3 regions of the Allobosea sp. F3-2 genome follow, and region 2 is predicted to be linked to each of the others. Evidence: predicted binding sites of a transcription regulator. Region 2 holds the regulator's gene; each other region holds the start of a gene.
What was found. The regulator PhoB, encoded in region 2, activates phosphate uptake and scavenging genes when phosphate is short. The targets are predictions, from matches to a motif close to TGTCATNNANCTGTCAT.

Region 1 (5,176 bases), 1.7 Mb from region 2:
GCGTTGCGCTCCTCGAGCGCGCCGAGCTCGACGCGCGCCAGGTCCTTCAGCTTGATGGGGAAGCCGGCGGCATCCTTCACCACGATCTCGCGGAACTGGTCCGGCGTGACCAGACCGGTCTGCGACAGCACGGTGAACTCGCGGTCGCTGCTCTCGATCCGGCCCGATGGAATCTCGATGTTCTGGGCGCGAACCGCCGCCTCGATCTCCTGGACCGTGACGTTGTAGGCGGACAGGCGCGAGCGATCGAGCCAGATGCGCATCGCATATTGGCGCTGGCCGAGGATGCGAACCTCGGCGACGCCGGTGATGTTCTGGACGCGCTCGGCGATGAAGCGGTCGGCGAAGTCGGTCAATTCGAGCGGGCTATGCCGCGTGCTGGTCAGCGACAGGTAGAGGATCGGCTGTGAATCCGCCTCGACCTTGGCGATGATCGGCTCGTCGATCTCTTCCGGCATGCGCCCGCGCACGCGGCTGACGCGGTCGCGCACATCCGAGGCTGCGACATCGGGATCGACGTCGGGCCGGAAGCGCACCGAAATCTGGCTGCGCTCCTGGCGGCTGGCCGAGGAGATGATCTCGATACCCTCGATGCCGGCGATCGAATTCTCCAGGATCTGCGTGACCTGGGTCTCGATAATCTCGGCCGAGGCGCCGCGATAGATCGTCTGCACCGAGACGATCGGCTCGTCGATGTTCGGGTATTCGCGGACCGTGAGGCGGCCATAGCTGACGATGCCGATCAGCATCACCAGCAGGCTCAGCACCGTCGAGAGGACGGGCCTGCGGACGAAGAGTTCGAAGAGACTCATCAGAGCTGGCTCGTCTGGACGGGCTTTTCCTTGACGGAGATGGTGCTGCCGTCGCGCAGCCGCATCTGACCAGCGGTGATGATCTGCATGCCGGGCTTCAGCCCGCCGACCACCTCGACCTTGCCGGGCAGCCGCTTGCCAAGCTCGACCGCGACCCGGCGCGCCTTGCCGTTCTCGGCCACGTAGATGATCTTGCCGATACCATCAGGCACCACCGCCATCTCGGGGACGACGATAGCGTTCTCGCGCCGGTCGATCGTGATCGACAGCCGGGCGAACAGGCCGGGCTTCAGGGCAAGATCGGCGTTCGGGACGTTGGCGCGCAGGCGGATCGCGCGGCCGTTGACGTCGACGACCGGGTCGATTGCGAAGATCTGACCGGTGAAGGTCCGGTCCGGAACGGCGTCGACGCGCACCTGGACGGGTTGACCGACCTTGACGCGGCTCAGATAGATTTCGGGCACCCGGAAATCGACCTTGATCGGATCGATGCTGGTCAGCACGATCAGCGGCTTTCCGACCGAGACGTAATCGCCGACGCCGACCGAGCGCAGGCCGACGACGCCGTTGAACGGCGCGACGATGGTCGATTGCGCGAGCTTGGCCTTGGCGAGCTGCACGCGGGCCTCGCTGGACGCGAGTTTCGCCGTCGACTCTTCGACCGCGACCTGCGTGCCCGAGCCGCGCTGCACCAGCGACTTCAGCCGCTCATTGGTGTCGCGCGCCAGGCCGAGATCGGCCAGCGCCTGCTTGAGCTCGGCGTCGAGGATGGCGGTGTCGAGCTTGACCAGATCCTGCCCGGCCTTGACGCGCTCACCCTCCTTGAAGCCGAGAGCGACGACGCGGCCGGCGATCTCGGGAGCGATGACCACGGATTCATCGGCGGCGAGCGTGCCGAGCGCCTCGACCTCCTCATTGACGGTCATCAACTCGACGGCAGCGACTTCCACCGGTACGGCACGCGGCCCCGAAACGGCGCTGGCCTGGGCCTGCTGCGAGCCGGCGCGCTGGTTGCGGTAGGCGTAATAGCCGCCGCCGGCGAGAGCCGCGACCACGACGAGGAGAACAAACCGCTTCATAAGACTGGACGCTCCGATACCGCGTGACTATCTTAGACTGGACAGTCCAGTTTGATAAGAGGCCCAGTGGTCGGAAGCATGGCTGACACCCCCCTCCGTCGACACCGGGCAACCCCTCTCACCGAACCGGCAGGCGCCGAGGCAAGACCCGTGCCGAAACCCCTCCGGCGAAACGGCGCCAAGCCCCGCCTGCTCGACTCCAACCAGACCGAAACAAGCCCGGCCAAATCCCCATCGGCCGAACGTGCGCGCCCCGACAAGCACGACGCCATCACCCGCGCGGCCGCCGAGACCTTCCTCGCGGAGGGCTTCGAGCGCGCGAGCCTCGACCAGATCGCTCATCGGGCCGGTGTTTCGAAACAGACGATCTACAGCCATTTCGCCGATAAGGAAGCGCTCTTCAAGGCGATTTGCGCCCAGCTCACGGAAACGTTGACTGCGCCTTTGCAGCAAGCTTCGCCTGCCGCTGATCTGCGCAGCGCCCTGACGCGCCTGGGCGAAGACATGCTCAAGCTCATGCTGCGCCCCGCCTCCCTCGATCTGCACCGGCTGGTGGTGAGCGCCTCGCCGCGCTTTCCCGAACTCGGCCGTGGCGCCTACGAGGCAGGCGCCAAGCGAATGAGCGATGCCATCGTGACGCTGCTGATCGAACGCTCGCGTGTCGGCGACGGCGTCGCCCGTCCGGTCGGCCTCGACGAGGCCGAGCGGCTCGCCGAGCAATTCGTCGGCATGCTGCGCGGCCTGCATCAATTGCGCGGGCTTCTCGGGATCAAGCCGATGCCGGTCACCCAGCGGAAAGCCTATGTCCGCGCCTGCGTCGATGCGCTGCTGAACGCGCTCTGACCGGGCTTCCCGACAGCTCCGGCTTCGCCCCGGCCTGCTGTCACGCCGCTGTCATCCGCGGCCGCTAGCTCTCGTCGCATGGAGACGCGCTGCCCCTCGGCTTTCGCCGGACGGGGCTGCGCTCATGCCCGCATCGTGCGCGAGAACCCATCACATGCTGCGTATCGAAGGTCTGACCAAGCGCTTTGGCGACAGGAATGCTGTCGACAATGTCTCGCTGTCGATCCCGAAGGGAGAGATGGTTGGCGTGATCGGCAGGTCCGGAGCCGGCAAATCAACCCTGCTGCGCATGCTCAACCGGCTGGCGGAGCCGACCTCGGGCCGGATCGTCTGCGAGGAGCAGGAGATCACCGCGCTGAAGGGGGCGTCGCTCAGGCGCTGGCGCCGTGATACGGCGATGATCTTCCAGCAGTTCAACCTCGTCGGCCGCCTCGACGTGCTGACCAACGTGCTGCTCGGGCGCCTGAACCACCGTTCCGCCGCCCTGACCCTGGTCAAGAGCTTCTCCGAGGACGACAAGATCCGCGCCATCGCGGCACTCGAGCGTCTCGATATGGGACATCTGCTCGCACAGCGCGCCGAGACCCTGTCCGGCGGCCAGCAGCAGCGCGTCGCCATCGCCCGCGCGCTCGTCCAGGAGCCGCGCATCATCCTCGCCGACGAGCCGATCGCCTCGCTTGACCCGCGCAATACACAGGTCGTCATGGACGCGCTGTTCCGCATCAACCGCGAGGACGGCATCACCGTGATGTGCAACCTGCACGACCTCGACATCGCCGCGAAGTATTGCGACCGGCTGATCGGCATGGCGGCCGGTAAGGTCGTGTTCGACGACGTGCCGCAGGCGCTGACCCGCGAGGTCGCCGCCGAGCTCTACGGCATCGAGGCCAAGGATGCCGGCGCCGAAGCTCTGGACGCGCTCGACGCCATCGCCGCCTCCGAAGCCAAGCGCGCCCGCCAGAAGATCGCCTGACACGCGAAGGATCGCCGGTGCGGCCGGAGGCCGTCGCCGCGGGAAGACCATTACGACAGCAACCAGGAGCAAGCCCAATGCTGACCCGTCGCCATACCCTCAAGCTCGCCGCCGCCGGCCTCGCCGCCGCTGCCGCCCCGGCTTTCGCCCAGGACTGGAAGGCGAAGTATCCGGAGCTGGTCTTCGCGATCATCCCGGCCGAAAACGCTTCGGGCGTCGTCGAGCGCTACACCCCCTTCGTGAACTATCTCGCGAAGGAGCTCGGCACCAAGGTGACGCTGCGCATCGCCAATGACTACGCCGCGATCATCGAGGGCCAGCGCGCCGGTAACATCCACATCGGCATGTACGGCCCGGCGTCCTTCGCCCGCGCCCGCATGACCGGCGCCAAGGTCGACGCCTTCGCGATCGAGACCAACCTCGACGGCACCAAGGGCTATCACTCGGTCTTCTACGTGAAGAAGGACTCGCCCTATCAGAAGGTCGAGGACCTCAAGGGCAAGAATCTCGGCCTCGTCGACCCGAACTCGACCTCGGGCAACAACGTGCCGCGCTTCGTCCTCAACCAGATGAAGATCGAGCCGGAAACCTTCTTCTCGAAGGTCGTCTACACCGGCAGCCACGAGAACGCGGTCATCGCGCTGCAGCAGGGCACCGTCGACATCGCCGCCAACTGGTGGAACGACGAGCAGGAGTCGAATCTGCAGCGCATGGCCCGCAAGAACATGGTCAAGGCCGACGACTTCCGCATCATCTACAAGTCCGAGCAGATCGTGAACTCGCCGATGGCCTATCTCTCCGACATGCCGGAAGAGCTCAAGGCCAAGATCCGCGACGCGGTGCTGAACCTCGCCGCCAAGGACAAGGCCGCCTTCGACAAGATCTATGAAGGCAAGCAGGGCCCGCTCGTCGCGGTCGACAACAAGTCCTACGACCCGATCGTCGAGCTGAACAAGTTCGTCGACGAGTTGCGCAAGAAGAAGTCGTCGTAAGCAGCACGCTCGCTCTTGCCGTCATGGTCGGGCTTGTCCCGACCATCCACGTCTTCGCTGACCAAGTTCCGCGTTCAAGACGTGGATGCTCGCCACAAGGGCGAGCATGACGGGCTGCGGCGCAACCTGGCGCGATCCCCGGTAACGGACGCTCATGACCCTCGCGATCGACCGCAACGACCCGGCCATCCGGGCCCATGCCGAGGCTTATCGGCAGGCGGCCACGGCCAAGCGTCGCCAGGCCCTCATCGGCATCGCCGTCTTCATCGTCTGCGTCCTGCTCGCAGCGAGGGGCTCGGAAGTCGATCTCGCCAAGTTCGCCGAGAACATCCACCGCTTCCCGAAATACATCTACGAGACGCTGCCGACACTGCGGCTCGGCAGCCTCGGCTCCGACTTCGCGGAATGGTACTGGGGCTGGAAGGGTTGGCTGAAGCTGCTCTGGCAGACCATCCTGATCGCCTATGTCGGCACGGT
Region 2 (5,176 bases):
AACAACAATTTCTGGTTCTCGCCCTCGCTGGCCGGCGGCGTCTCGAACCTGCCCGTCACCATCTACCAGTTCGCCTCTGCTCCCTACGAGAACTGGCAGCAGCTCGCCTGGGCCGGCTCGCTGATCATCACGATCTCGATCCTGCTGCTCTCGATCATTGCCCGCCGCATTGTCGCCGGTGGCAAATAAGACTTGAATCCAACCCGGTCGCGCCCGACCTTGAGGACCATGTCGATGCTTTCGACCCTTGAACTCTCCCCGCAGACGCTCGATGCCGAGGCTCCCATCCGGATCGCGGTGAAGAACCTCGATTTCTACTACGGCGAGCACAAGGCGCTGAAGAACATCAATCTCGATTTCCGCGACCGGCACGTCACGGCGCTGATCGGCCCGTCCGGCTGCGGCAAGTCGACCCTGCTGCGCATCTTCAACCGGATCTACTCGCTCTATCCGGAGCAGAAGGCCACCGGCGAGATCATGCTCGACGGGCGCAACATCATCTCGAACGACGTCGACGTGAACGAGCTGCGCTCGCGCGTCGGCATGGTGTTCCAGAAGCCGACGCCGTTCCCGATGTCGATCTACGACAACGTCGCCTTCGGCATCCGCCTCTACGAGAAGCCGCCGAAGTCCGAGCTCGACGACCGCGTCGAGGGCGCGCTGCGCCGCGCCGCGCTGTGGGACGAGGTCAAGGACAAGCTGAAGAGCTCCGGCATGGGCCTCTCCGGCGGTCAGCAGCAGCGCCTGTGCATCGCGCGCACCATCGCGCAGAAGCCGGAGGTGATTCTGTTCGACGAGCCGACCTCGGCGCTCGACCCGATCTCGACCGGCAAGATCGAGGATCTGCTGGAGCAGCTGAAGAGCGACTTCACCATCGCCATCGTGACGCACAACATGCAGCAGGCGGCACGCATCTCGCAGTACACCGCCTTCATGTATCTGGGCGAGGTCGTCGAATTCGCGCCGACCAATACCATCTTCATGAACCCGGCCAAGAAGCAGACGCAGGATTACGTCACCGGCCGGTTCGGCTGAGCGACATTTTGTTTTGCATCGGCTTTCCCGAAAACCGCCTGCCGTTTTTCGGGCCGATGCACCGGAGGACAACGCCATGACCGACCACATCGTCCGTTCCTACGACACCGATCTCGAAGGCATCCGCCGCAGCCTCGCCGAAATGGGCGGCATGGCCGAACGCATGCTCGGCGACTCCACCGTGGCGCTGGTGCGCCGCGATACCGGCCTTGCCCAGAAGATCATCACCGCCGACCAGCGCCTCGACAACCTCCAGCGCGAGGTCGAGGAAAAGGCGGTTTTGACCATCGCCCGGCGCCAGCCGCTCGCCAACGACCTGCGCGAACTGATCTCGGCGATCCGCATCGCCGCCGACATCGAGCGCGTCGGCGATCTCGCCAAGAACATCGCCAAGCGCGCCGTCGCCATCGCCGGCCAGTTCCAGCCGCCGCATCGCGCGGTGGTCGGGCTCGAGCACATCAGCCGCCTCGTACAGGCGCAGCTCAAGGACGTGCTTGACGCCTATGCCGCCGGCAACGAGCAAAAGGCGCTCGAGGTCTGGCGCCGCGACGACGAAATCGACGCGCTCTACACCTCGCTGTTCCGCGAACTCCTGACCTACATGATGGAAGATCCGCGCAACATCACCTTCTGCACGCATCTGCTGTTCTGCGCCAAGAACATCGAACGCATCGGCGACCACACCACCAACATCGCCGAGACGATCCATTATCTCATCACCGGCGACTCGCTCGACGTGAACCGGCCGAAGCTCGACACGACCAATATCGAAGTCGAGGCGGTCACGGGCAGCTAGGTTGGAGGGGACGATTGCGGATTGTGAGCCGCGGGCCGAGGAAGGCTCCTTCTTTCCCCACCCATCTCGGGCTTACCCGAGATGGGCATTTCCTGATGTCGAAGTCGGCAACAGCCGACTTCGATGTGGGGAAGGGTATGGGGATGGGGGGCGTCCCGCCTGGTGAGCGCTCGCCCGGTCGTTCGCCCCCCACCCCTGCCCCTCCCCACAAGGGGGAGGGATTCCCTGCGCCCTTCGTCAGAACAAACCCAATCGGAACCGCGCCATGGCCGCACGCATCCTGATCGTCGAGGACGAGGAGCCATTGACCCTGCTGCTGCGCTACAACCTCGAAGCCGAGGGCTTCGCGGTGGATAGCGTTGCGCGCGGGGACGATGCCGAACTGCATCTGCGCGATCACACGCCCGATCTCGTGTTGCTCGACTGGATGCTGCCGGGCCTCTCCGGCATCGAGCTTTGCCGCCGGCTGCGCTCGCGGCGCGATACCGAGCGCGTGCCGATCATCATGCTGACCGCACGCGGCGAGGAGACCGAGCGCGTGCGCGGGCTCGCGACCGGCGCCGACGACTATGTGGTGAAGCCGTTTTCGTTGCCGGAACTGATCGCGCGCATCCAGGCTCTGCTGCGCCGCGCCAAGCCTGGCCATGTTGCAGGACTGCTCGCCGCCGGCGACCTCGAACTCGATCGCACCACGCGGCGGGTCCGCCGCGCCGGCAGCGAACTGCATCTCGGCCCGACCGAGTTCAGGCTGCTGGAATTCCTGATGCAGGCGCCGGGCCGCGTTTACTCGCGCGCGCAGCTCCTCGACGCCGTCTGGGGCCGTGACGTCTATATCGACGAGCGCACCGTCGACGTCCATGTCGGCCGGCTGCGCAAGGCGATCACGCCCGCCAACTCCAAGGATCCGCTGCGTACGGTGCGCGGCGCCGGCTACGCCTTCGACGAGACTTTCGCGCGCAGCTGAGCGGCGCTCCAGCTGCACCCTCATTCGCAACTTGCGGTGAACCTTGCCTCCCCGCTCGCGTTGATCCTGAATGTCAACGCGAGCCAGAGGAGGTCGCCGTGAGCAAGATGCCGCCCATCCCGCCGGCCAGTCGAAGCGACAAGGGCCCGGGCGGGCCGGATCATGTGGAGCGGGATGTGCGTAGCGCCAGGGGTGGCGAGCGCCGGCCGAGCCAGCCTGACCAGCAGGGCCAGCAGGGCAATACCCGCATCAACACGACCCATCAGGGGTTCCAGCAGGACCGTTGAGGAGGCTGCCTAATGTCGACCTCGACCAAGGCGCCGCAAACCATCCGGCATGGTGGCCCCGGCGCCGCCCATCAGAATGCGAAGAAACCGCCGGAGATCCGCAAGCCGCCGGCCGACGATGAAAAACGGCAGCACTCTCGCGTTTCGGGAGGCGGTGGCGAGCGCGACAGCCACCATGGGCACGATCCGGCCCGCAAGGGTGGCAGGTCTCCGTGAGAATCCCTCTTCAGGATGATCCCTGAAGGATTCCGGCAGGGAGCCTCAGCCGTCGCGGTGGAAGAGGCGGCGCAAGCTATGCTTGGCCGCTTCCAGCGTCTTTCGCCGTTCGGCCGTCAGCTTCCGGCCGGCGCGGTTGATGTAGAAGGTCAGCATCGACATCGCCGAACGGTAGGGGCTCGACTTGCGCCGGCGGCTGTGTTCGGCCGACCGCTTCAGCGAACGCGCGATCCGTCGCGGATCGCCTTGCTTGAACACGGCCTTCTCGAGATCGAGCGCGTTGCTCCTGCTGGTGATATCGGCCGACCACCTGTGTTTGTGGGCGGGCATGGCGTCCTCCTGTCAGTCAGGCATTCGGTCCGCCCTCGATGTCACCGGCCCAGGTCAGCGCCGTTTCGTACTCCTCCGGTTTGAATGTGCGGACGGTCACGAAGGGGATCGCGGGGTTGAGCAGGTCGACGAAGGCGGTGAGCCAGCCCCTGTCGGTGATCACCGCCTCGCGCGGGAAGCGTTGCAGCTCCCAGAGCTTGCCGAGGCTGTAGCGCGCATCCTTCCAGGCGGCAGCCAATGTCATATCGGTGAAATCGGTGAGGTCGGCGAGGATGCCGACTTTCTCGTGTCGTGCGAGCTTCGCCTCGATATCGGCCACGATCCCATCGAGATCGTCGCTGGTCAGCGTCTGCGACAGGCGGTAGGCGCCGACATGGTCAGGGGCAGGCAGAATGGTGAACATGGCTCCTCCTTGCTCAAGACAACGCGGAGCAAGAGTTGAAGTTTCCTGCGATGATCAGGCCGCCACGGGAGCACGGGTGGCGGCGTCGAACCGGGATGCCTCGGAGCGCAGCCAGCCGATGAATTCATCGAGGCCGGGGCGATGAGGCTGGCCCAGCGGGTGCGTGAGCCAGCAGCCCGTCGCGCTGGTGAAGCCGAGGCCGAGCGGGTTGACGAGCGCGCCCGAGGCCAACTCGTCCGCCACGTAGCAGCGCGGCGTCAGCGCGACGCCCAAACCCGCGACGGCGGCGCTGATGATGACGGAGTAATAGCCGTAGCGTACGGTATGCTCCGGCACGGCACCACGCAGGTCGTGCGCCTCGGTGAACTCGGCCCAGAAGGTCGGCATCTGGAAATGCTGCAGCAGCGTCATCTTCTGGATGTCGGCGGCGCGACGAAAGCCGCCCATGCGCTCCACGAGGCCAGGCGCGGCGACGAGGGCGACGTCGCGGCCGAACAGGTAGTGCGCCTCCTTGCCGGGCCAGGGCGGAACGCCATGAGCGATCTCGATATCCGGCTCTTCAGTCTCGCTCTCGCTGACATAGTTGGTGAACTGGACGTCGACGCCGGGATGCGCCGCAGCGAAGGCGGGAAAGCGGGCCATCAGCCAGCGCTCGCCGACGATTGCGACCATATGCAGCCGGATTGGCCGGGCGATGGCTGCGCGCTCGGCCAGGCGCCTGGCGCCACGCTCCATCTGCTCCAGCGCCGCTTCGGCATAGGGCAGGTAGATCGCGCCGGCTTCGGTCAGCTTGAGTCCGAGCGGGCTGCGGTCGAACAGCACGGTGCCGAGATGGTGTTCCAGCGACAGGATCTGCTTGGAGACGGCACTCTGGGTCAGGTTGACGACCAGGGCGGCGCGGGCGGTCGAGCCCAACCTCGCAACCGTGGTGAAAGCCCGCAGCGCGGTCGATGACGGGGGAGGCCGGCCGGCGGCCATGGGGTATTCCTTTTTGGACTATCGCGGCGGAGATCGTTTCGTTTGCTGGCGTCTCGGTCAAGAGGCCATTCTTCCCTAAGGGAGGACCAAGCATCATGAACCAGACGACCCGCCTGTGGGGCGGACGCTTCCGCAAGCCGCCGGATCCACGGCTGATGAAGCTGTCG
Region 3 (5,176 bases), 1.3 Mb from region 2:
AGCGTGCCCGTCGCCGAGGCGATGAGCGGGATGGAGAGACCCTGATAGGTGTCGAGCATGTTGAGATCGGAGACGATCTTGAAGGTCGGAAAGATACGGACCTCGACCGGCAGCATCAGCGTGATGAAGATGATCCAGAACGCCGCCATGCGGAACGGGAAGCGATAATAGACCACCGCATAGGCCGAGAGCACGGAGATGAAGATCTTACCCAGCGCGATCGCCATCGCCATGACGAAGGAGTTGAGCATCATCCCGATCACCGGCTCGCGCGTCGTGCTCGAAGTCCCGACGAAGAGGATGCGGTTGTAGTTCTCGAAGAAATACGGCCCCGGATAGAGCGGCATCTGGCCGTTGATCACGGTCGAGGCATCCCAGGTCGAGGCGACGAAGGTCAGCCAGACCGGGAAGGCGACGATCAGCACGCCGATCGTCAGGATGACATAGGCGATCGCGTCGCCAAGGCGGCGGTCCTCGACCATCAGATCCCCTTCCCCATCTCGCGCAGCAGCCCGGCCAGCGCTTCGGCGCAAGCGTCGAGGCAGGCCTGGCCTTTCTGCGTCGTGGCCCGGCGTGCATCGCCGACCACGCCGGTCTCGGTCATATCCCGGAAGGAACGATGCCGCGACACGGTCGCACGTCCGGGCAAGCCGCCGCGGGCGCCAAAGGCCTCTCCAAGACGCGCGTCGCGAACCGAGCCCGGCGCCAGCACCATCATCATCGAAGTCTCGACCTCGCAGGCATGCTGCACGCCCTGCTGGTCCTCCAACAGCGGCCCGAGCGCGTCCTGAGCCAGCAGGAAATAGGTGGTCGCCTCGACATGCAGCCGCGTCTCGCGGGCGAAATCGGGCAGGAAGGCGGTCAGCGCGGCGATGTTGCCGCCATGGCCGTTGACGATCAGCACGCGGTGGAAGCCGTGGCGCTCGATGCTCTTCAAGAAGGCGAGCAGCACCGCGCGATAGGTCGGGATATCGAAGGTGAAGGTGCCGCCGAAGGCCATGTGATGTTCGGCCATGCCGCACCACAAAGTCGGCGCGACCACCACCTCGACGTCGGCCGCGCGCTCTGCTGCCGCCTTGCAGACACCGCTGCACAGGATGGTGTCGACGCCAACGGGCAGATGCGGCCCGTGCTGCTCGATCGAGGCGACGGGGAGGACGATGATGGTGTCCTTCGCCGCCTTGGCGCGCAGCTCCTCGGCGGTCAGGTCCTGCCAGAGCACGGAGGCCATCAGTAGCTCACCTTGCGTTCGATGAAGCGGAACTGGATCGCGGTCATGGCGATGACCATGATCAGCAACACCACGGACTGCGCCGCCGAGCCACCGAGATTGGAGCCGCCCTTGCCGTCGGAGAAGACCTTGTAGACCAGCGTTTCCGTCGCGCCCGAGGGGCCGCCGCCGGTCACCGTGTCAATGATGCCGAAGGTGTCGAAGAAGACGTAGACCATGTTGACGACGAGCAGGAAGAAGGTCGTCGGCGAGAGCAGCGGGAAAACGATGGTCCAGAAGCGGCGCATCGGCCGCGCGCCGTCGATCACCGCCGCCTCGATCACGCTCTTCGGGATCGACTGCAGGCCGGCGAGGAAGAACAGGAAGTTGTAGCTGATCTGCTTCCAGGTCGCCGCGAGGATGACGAGCAGCATGGCGTGGTTGCCGTTGAGCCGCGGATTCCATGGAATGCCGAGCGATTGCAGCCCGCGTGCGAGCATGCCGAGCGAGGGATCGAACATGAAGATCCAGAGCACGCCGGCGATGGCGGGCGCCACCGCATAGGGCCAGATCAGCAGCGTCTTGTAGACCTCGGCGCCGCGGATCTGCCGGTCGGCCATCACCGCGAAGAGCAGCGCGATCGACAACGAGAACACGCAGACGAAGGTCGAGAAGATGACGGTGTTGATGAAGGCCTTGAGATAACCGGGATCGGCGAAGAGCGTCTGGTAGTTCTCGAACCAGACGAACTCCGTCGAGGTGCCGAAGGCGTCTTCCAGCAGGAAGCTCTGCCAGACCGCCTGGCTCGCCGGCCAGTAGAAGAACACGACGGTGATCGCGAGCTGCGGCAGCAGCAGCAGGAAGGGGATGGTCAGCCCCTGGAAGTACGCGTTCTTCTGCATCGGCTTCCTTGAACGAGACAGCCATCCCGGACGCATTTGTCCGGGATGGCCCTAGGGATGCAAGAGCGATCGATCAGCGCTGGGCGGTGCGCTCGAACTGGCGCAGCATCTGGTTGCCGCGCTCGGCCGCCGCGTCCAGCGCCGCCTGCGGCGACTTCTGGCCGTTCAGCGCCGCCTCCAGCTCCTCCGACCAGATGTCGCGGATCTGGACGAGGCTGCCGTAGCGCAGGCCCTTCGAGTTGTCGGTCGGGGTCTTGTTGGTCAGCTCCAGGATCGGGGTCTCGAGATAGGGCTTGTCCTTGTAGAAGCCGGAAGCCTTGACCTTCTCGTAAGCCGCCTTGGTGATCGGCAGATAGCCCGACTCGGTGTGCAGCTTCACCTGACGGTCGACATCCGAGAGGAAGGTGAAGAACTTGGCGACACCCTTGTACTCGTCAGCCTTCTTGCCACCCATCACCCACAGCGAGGCGCCGCCAATGATCGAGTTCTGCGGCGCACCCTGCACGTCCGGATAATACGGCATCGGCGCGTTGCCCCAGTCGAACTTGGCATTCGCCTTGACGTTGCCGAAGAAGCCCGAGGAGGTCAGGAAGATCGGGCACTCGCCCGAGGTGAAGCGGCCCTCGCCGTTATTGGTGCGGCCGGAATAATCGTAGGTCTTGTCCTTCTGCAGCTCGACCAGATTGGTCCAGTGCTTGAGGAAGGCCGGGCTCTTGTTGAAGTTCAGCACGGCGTCGAAGCCAGCCATGCCGTTGACCTTGGTCGAGAGCGCCACGTTATGCCAGGCGCCGAACTGCTCGATATTGGCCCAGGTCGCCCAGGCATTCGAGACGCCGCACTTGTCATAGCCGGCAGCCTTCAGCTTCTTGGCGGCCTCGAAGGTCTCGGGCCAGGTCTTCGGCGGCTTCGCCGGATCGAGGCCCGCCTTCTTGAAGGCGTCCTTGTTGTACCACATCACCATCGAGGAGGAGTTGAACGGCATCGAGAGCATGTCGCCCTTAGCCGTCGAATAATAGCCGGTGATCGCGGGGAGATAGGCGTTCGGGTCGAACTTCTCGCCGGCTTCCTTCATCACCTCGTGGACCGGCTTGATCGCGCCCTTGGCCGACATCATCGTGCCGGTGCCGACCTCGAAGACCTGCAGGATATGCGGCGCCTGGCCGGCGCGGAAAGCGGCGATGCCGGCGTTCAGCGTGTCGGGATAGGAGCCCTTGTAGACGGGAACGACCTTGTAGTCCTTCTGCGAGGCGTTGAAGTCCTCGGCGAGCTTGACGACCACGTCGTTGTTGGCGCCGGTCAGGGCGTGCCACCACTGGATTTCGGTCTGCGCGAGAGCGGGGGCGGTGCCGGCGAGCGCGAAGGCCGCGACCGACATCAGGATGCGCGATTTGATGGTCATGGACTGTCTCCCTTCCGCGGGCGGACCCCGCCGCGGTTCTTGTCGTTGGTGCGCAAGCTAGCATGAAGCGCGGGCGACAGTTCAATGACAAAACGATGACAGTTTTTGCAAGCCACATATGGCCGCTGCCGGCTTGCGCATTCACGCATAAACGGCTGATCTGCGCATCCTGACTCGCCTTCGTTTCCGGACCGGATCATGCCAAACCTCGCCCTCGCCGTTTCGACGACCCTGCCGCAGGACGCCGGCGCCGCCGCTCTGGCCGGCCGCGTCTGGCGCCCTGATCTCGGCGGCCCGGCGGTGGTCATGCTGCGCGACGGCCAGGTCATCGACATTACCGCCGCTTTCCCGACCAGCCGCGACCTCTGCGAGAGCGCCGATCCGGCGGCCGCACTGCGCGCGGCGAAGGGCGAGGCTCTCGGCCCGCTTGCCGAGATTCTGGCCAACACGCCCGTGGACGGCCGCGATCCGAAGCGCCCCTGGCTGCTGTCGCCGCTAGACCTTCAGGCGGTGAAGGCGGCCGGCGTCACCTTCGCGGTCTCGATGCTGGAGCGCGTCATCGAGGAGAAGGCGCGCGGCAACCCGGCCGCCGCTGCCACGATCCGGAGCGAAATCGGAAAACTGATCGGCGACGACCTCTCCAAGCTGAAACCCGGCTCGCCCGAGGCGATGCATCTCAAGGAGGTGCTGATCAGGCAGGGCGCCTGGAGCCAGTATCTCGAGGTCGGCATCGGGCCGGACGCGGAGATCTTCACCAAGGCGCCGCCGATGTCGACGGTCGGCACAGGCGCCGATGCCGGCCTGCATCCGGCCTCGAGCTGGAACAACCCGGAACCCGAGATCGTCCTGATCGTCGCCTCCGACGGACGCATCGTCGGCGCTACGCTGGGCAACGACGTCAACCTGCGCGATGTCGAGGGCCGCTCGGCCCTGCTGCTCGGCAAGGCCAAGGACAACAATGCGGCCGCCGCGGTCGGCCCCTTCATCCGCTTCTTCGATGCCGGTTTCACGCTCGATCATATCCGCAAGACGACCGTGACTTTGACGGTCGAGGGCGAGGACGGCTTCACGCTGGAGGGCTCGTCCTCGATCGCCAAAATCAGCCGCGACCCGGCTGATCTCGCCGCCCAGATGATCAGCCCGCATCATCAGTATCCGGACGGAGCAGCGCTCTACCTCGGCACCATGTTCGCGCCGATCAAGGATCGCGATGCGCCGGGCGGCGGCTTCACTCACAAATACGGGGACATCGTCACCATCGCAGCGCCCGAGCTCGGCAGCCTCGTCAACCGGATGAAGCGCACCGACGCCTGCGAACCCTGGACCTTCGGCGCCTCGCATCTGATGCGCCACCTTGCCAAGCGTGGGCTGCTTTAGAGCCTGCTTCCTTTTCGGCGGAACCGCGCCGTCATTCCGGGGCAGGCCGAAGGCCTGAGCCCGGAACCCATGAACACCGTCTCAGCAGGAAGAGCAGTCCTCCGAACCGGTCCGGCCCTATCTGGAGCGTCGTGTTCATGGGTTCCGGGCTCTTCGCTGACGCGAAGCCCCGGAATGACGGCGCGGTTCCGGTAAGGCGCCGCAGACTCTGCGGGAGGCTCAGCCAGCGGCCGCCTGGCCAGCCTCCCAGCCGAGGATGGCGCGCTTGCGCGTCAGGCCCCAGTGATA

Region 1: a site for PhoB is predicted at 2,773-2,789, ahead of phnC (phosphonate ABC transporter ATP-binding protein). Genes of this name have one in related genera too.
Region 3: a site for PhoB is predicted at 3,585-3,601, ahead of ugpB (sn-glycerol-3-phosphate ABC transporter substrate-binding protein UgpB). Genes of this name have one in related genera too.

The regions. Positions count from the first base shown of each region.
Region 1 is NZ_CP042331.1:3,830,621-3,835,796, forward strand. Features, by position in the region: gene FQV39_RS17570 (efflux RND transporter permease subunit) at 1-812, opposite strand, end outside; gene FQV39_RS17575 (efflux RND transporter periplasmic adaptor subunit) at 812-1,891, opposite strand; gene FQV39_RS17580 (TetR/AcrR family transcriptional regulator) at 2,042-2,734, shown strand; gene phnC (phosphonate ABC transporter ATP-binding protein) at 2,889-3,707, shown strand; gene phnD (phosphonate ABC transporter substrate-binding protein) at 3,785-4,699, shown strand; gene phnE (phosphonate ABC transporter, permease protein PhnE) at 4,854-5,176, shown strand, end outside.
Region 2 is NZ_CP042331.1:5,485,632-5,490,807, forward strand. Features, by position in the region: gene pstA (phosphate ABC transporter permease PstA) at 1-189, shown strand, start outside; gene pstB (phosphate ABC transporter ATP-binding protein PstB) at 229-1,035, shown strand; gene phoU (phosphate signaling complex protein PhoU) at 1,112-1,831, shown strand; gene phoB (phosphate regulon transcriptional regulator PhoB) at 2,097-2,795, shown strand; gene FQV39_RS25380 (hypothetical protein) at 2,903-3,082, shown strand; gene FQV39_RS25385 (hypothetical protein) at 3,095-3,298, shown strand; gene FQV39_RS25390 (DUF3175 domain-containing protein) at 3,344-3,628, opposite strand; gene FQV39_RS25395 (SpoIIAA family protein) at 3,645-4,031, opposite strand; gene FQV39_RS25400 (LysR family transcriptional regulator) at 4,086-5,009, opposite strand; gene argH (argininosuccinate lyase) at 5,105-5,176, shown strand, end outside.
Region 3 is NZ_CP042331.1:4,137,184-4,142,359, forward strand. Features, by position in the region: gene ugpE (sn-glycerol-3-phosphate ABC transporter permease UgpE) at 1-482, opposite strand, end outside; gene FQV39_RS19005 (creatininase family protein) at 482-1,231, opposite strand; gene ugpA (sn-glycerol-3-phosphate ABC transporter permease UgpA) at 1,231-2,112, opposite strand; gene ugpB (sn-glycerol-3-phosphate ABC transporter substrate-binding protein UgpB) at 2,186-3,511, opposite strand; gene FQV39_RS19020 (fumarylacetoacetate hydrolase family protein) at 3,710-4,888, shown strand; gene FQV39_RS19025 (methylated-DNA--[protein]-cysteine S-methyltransferase) at 5,108-5,176, opposite strand, start outside.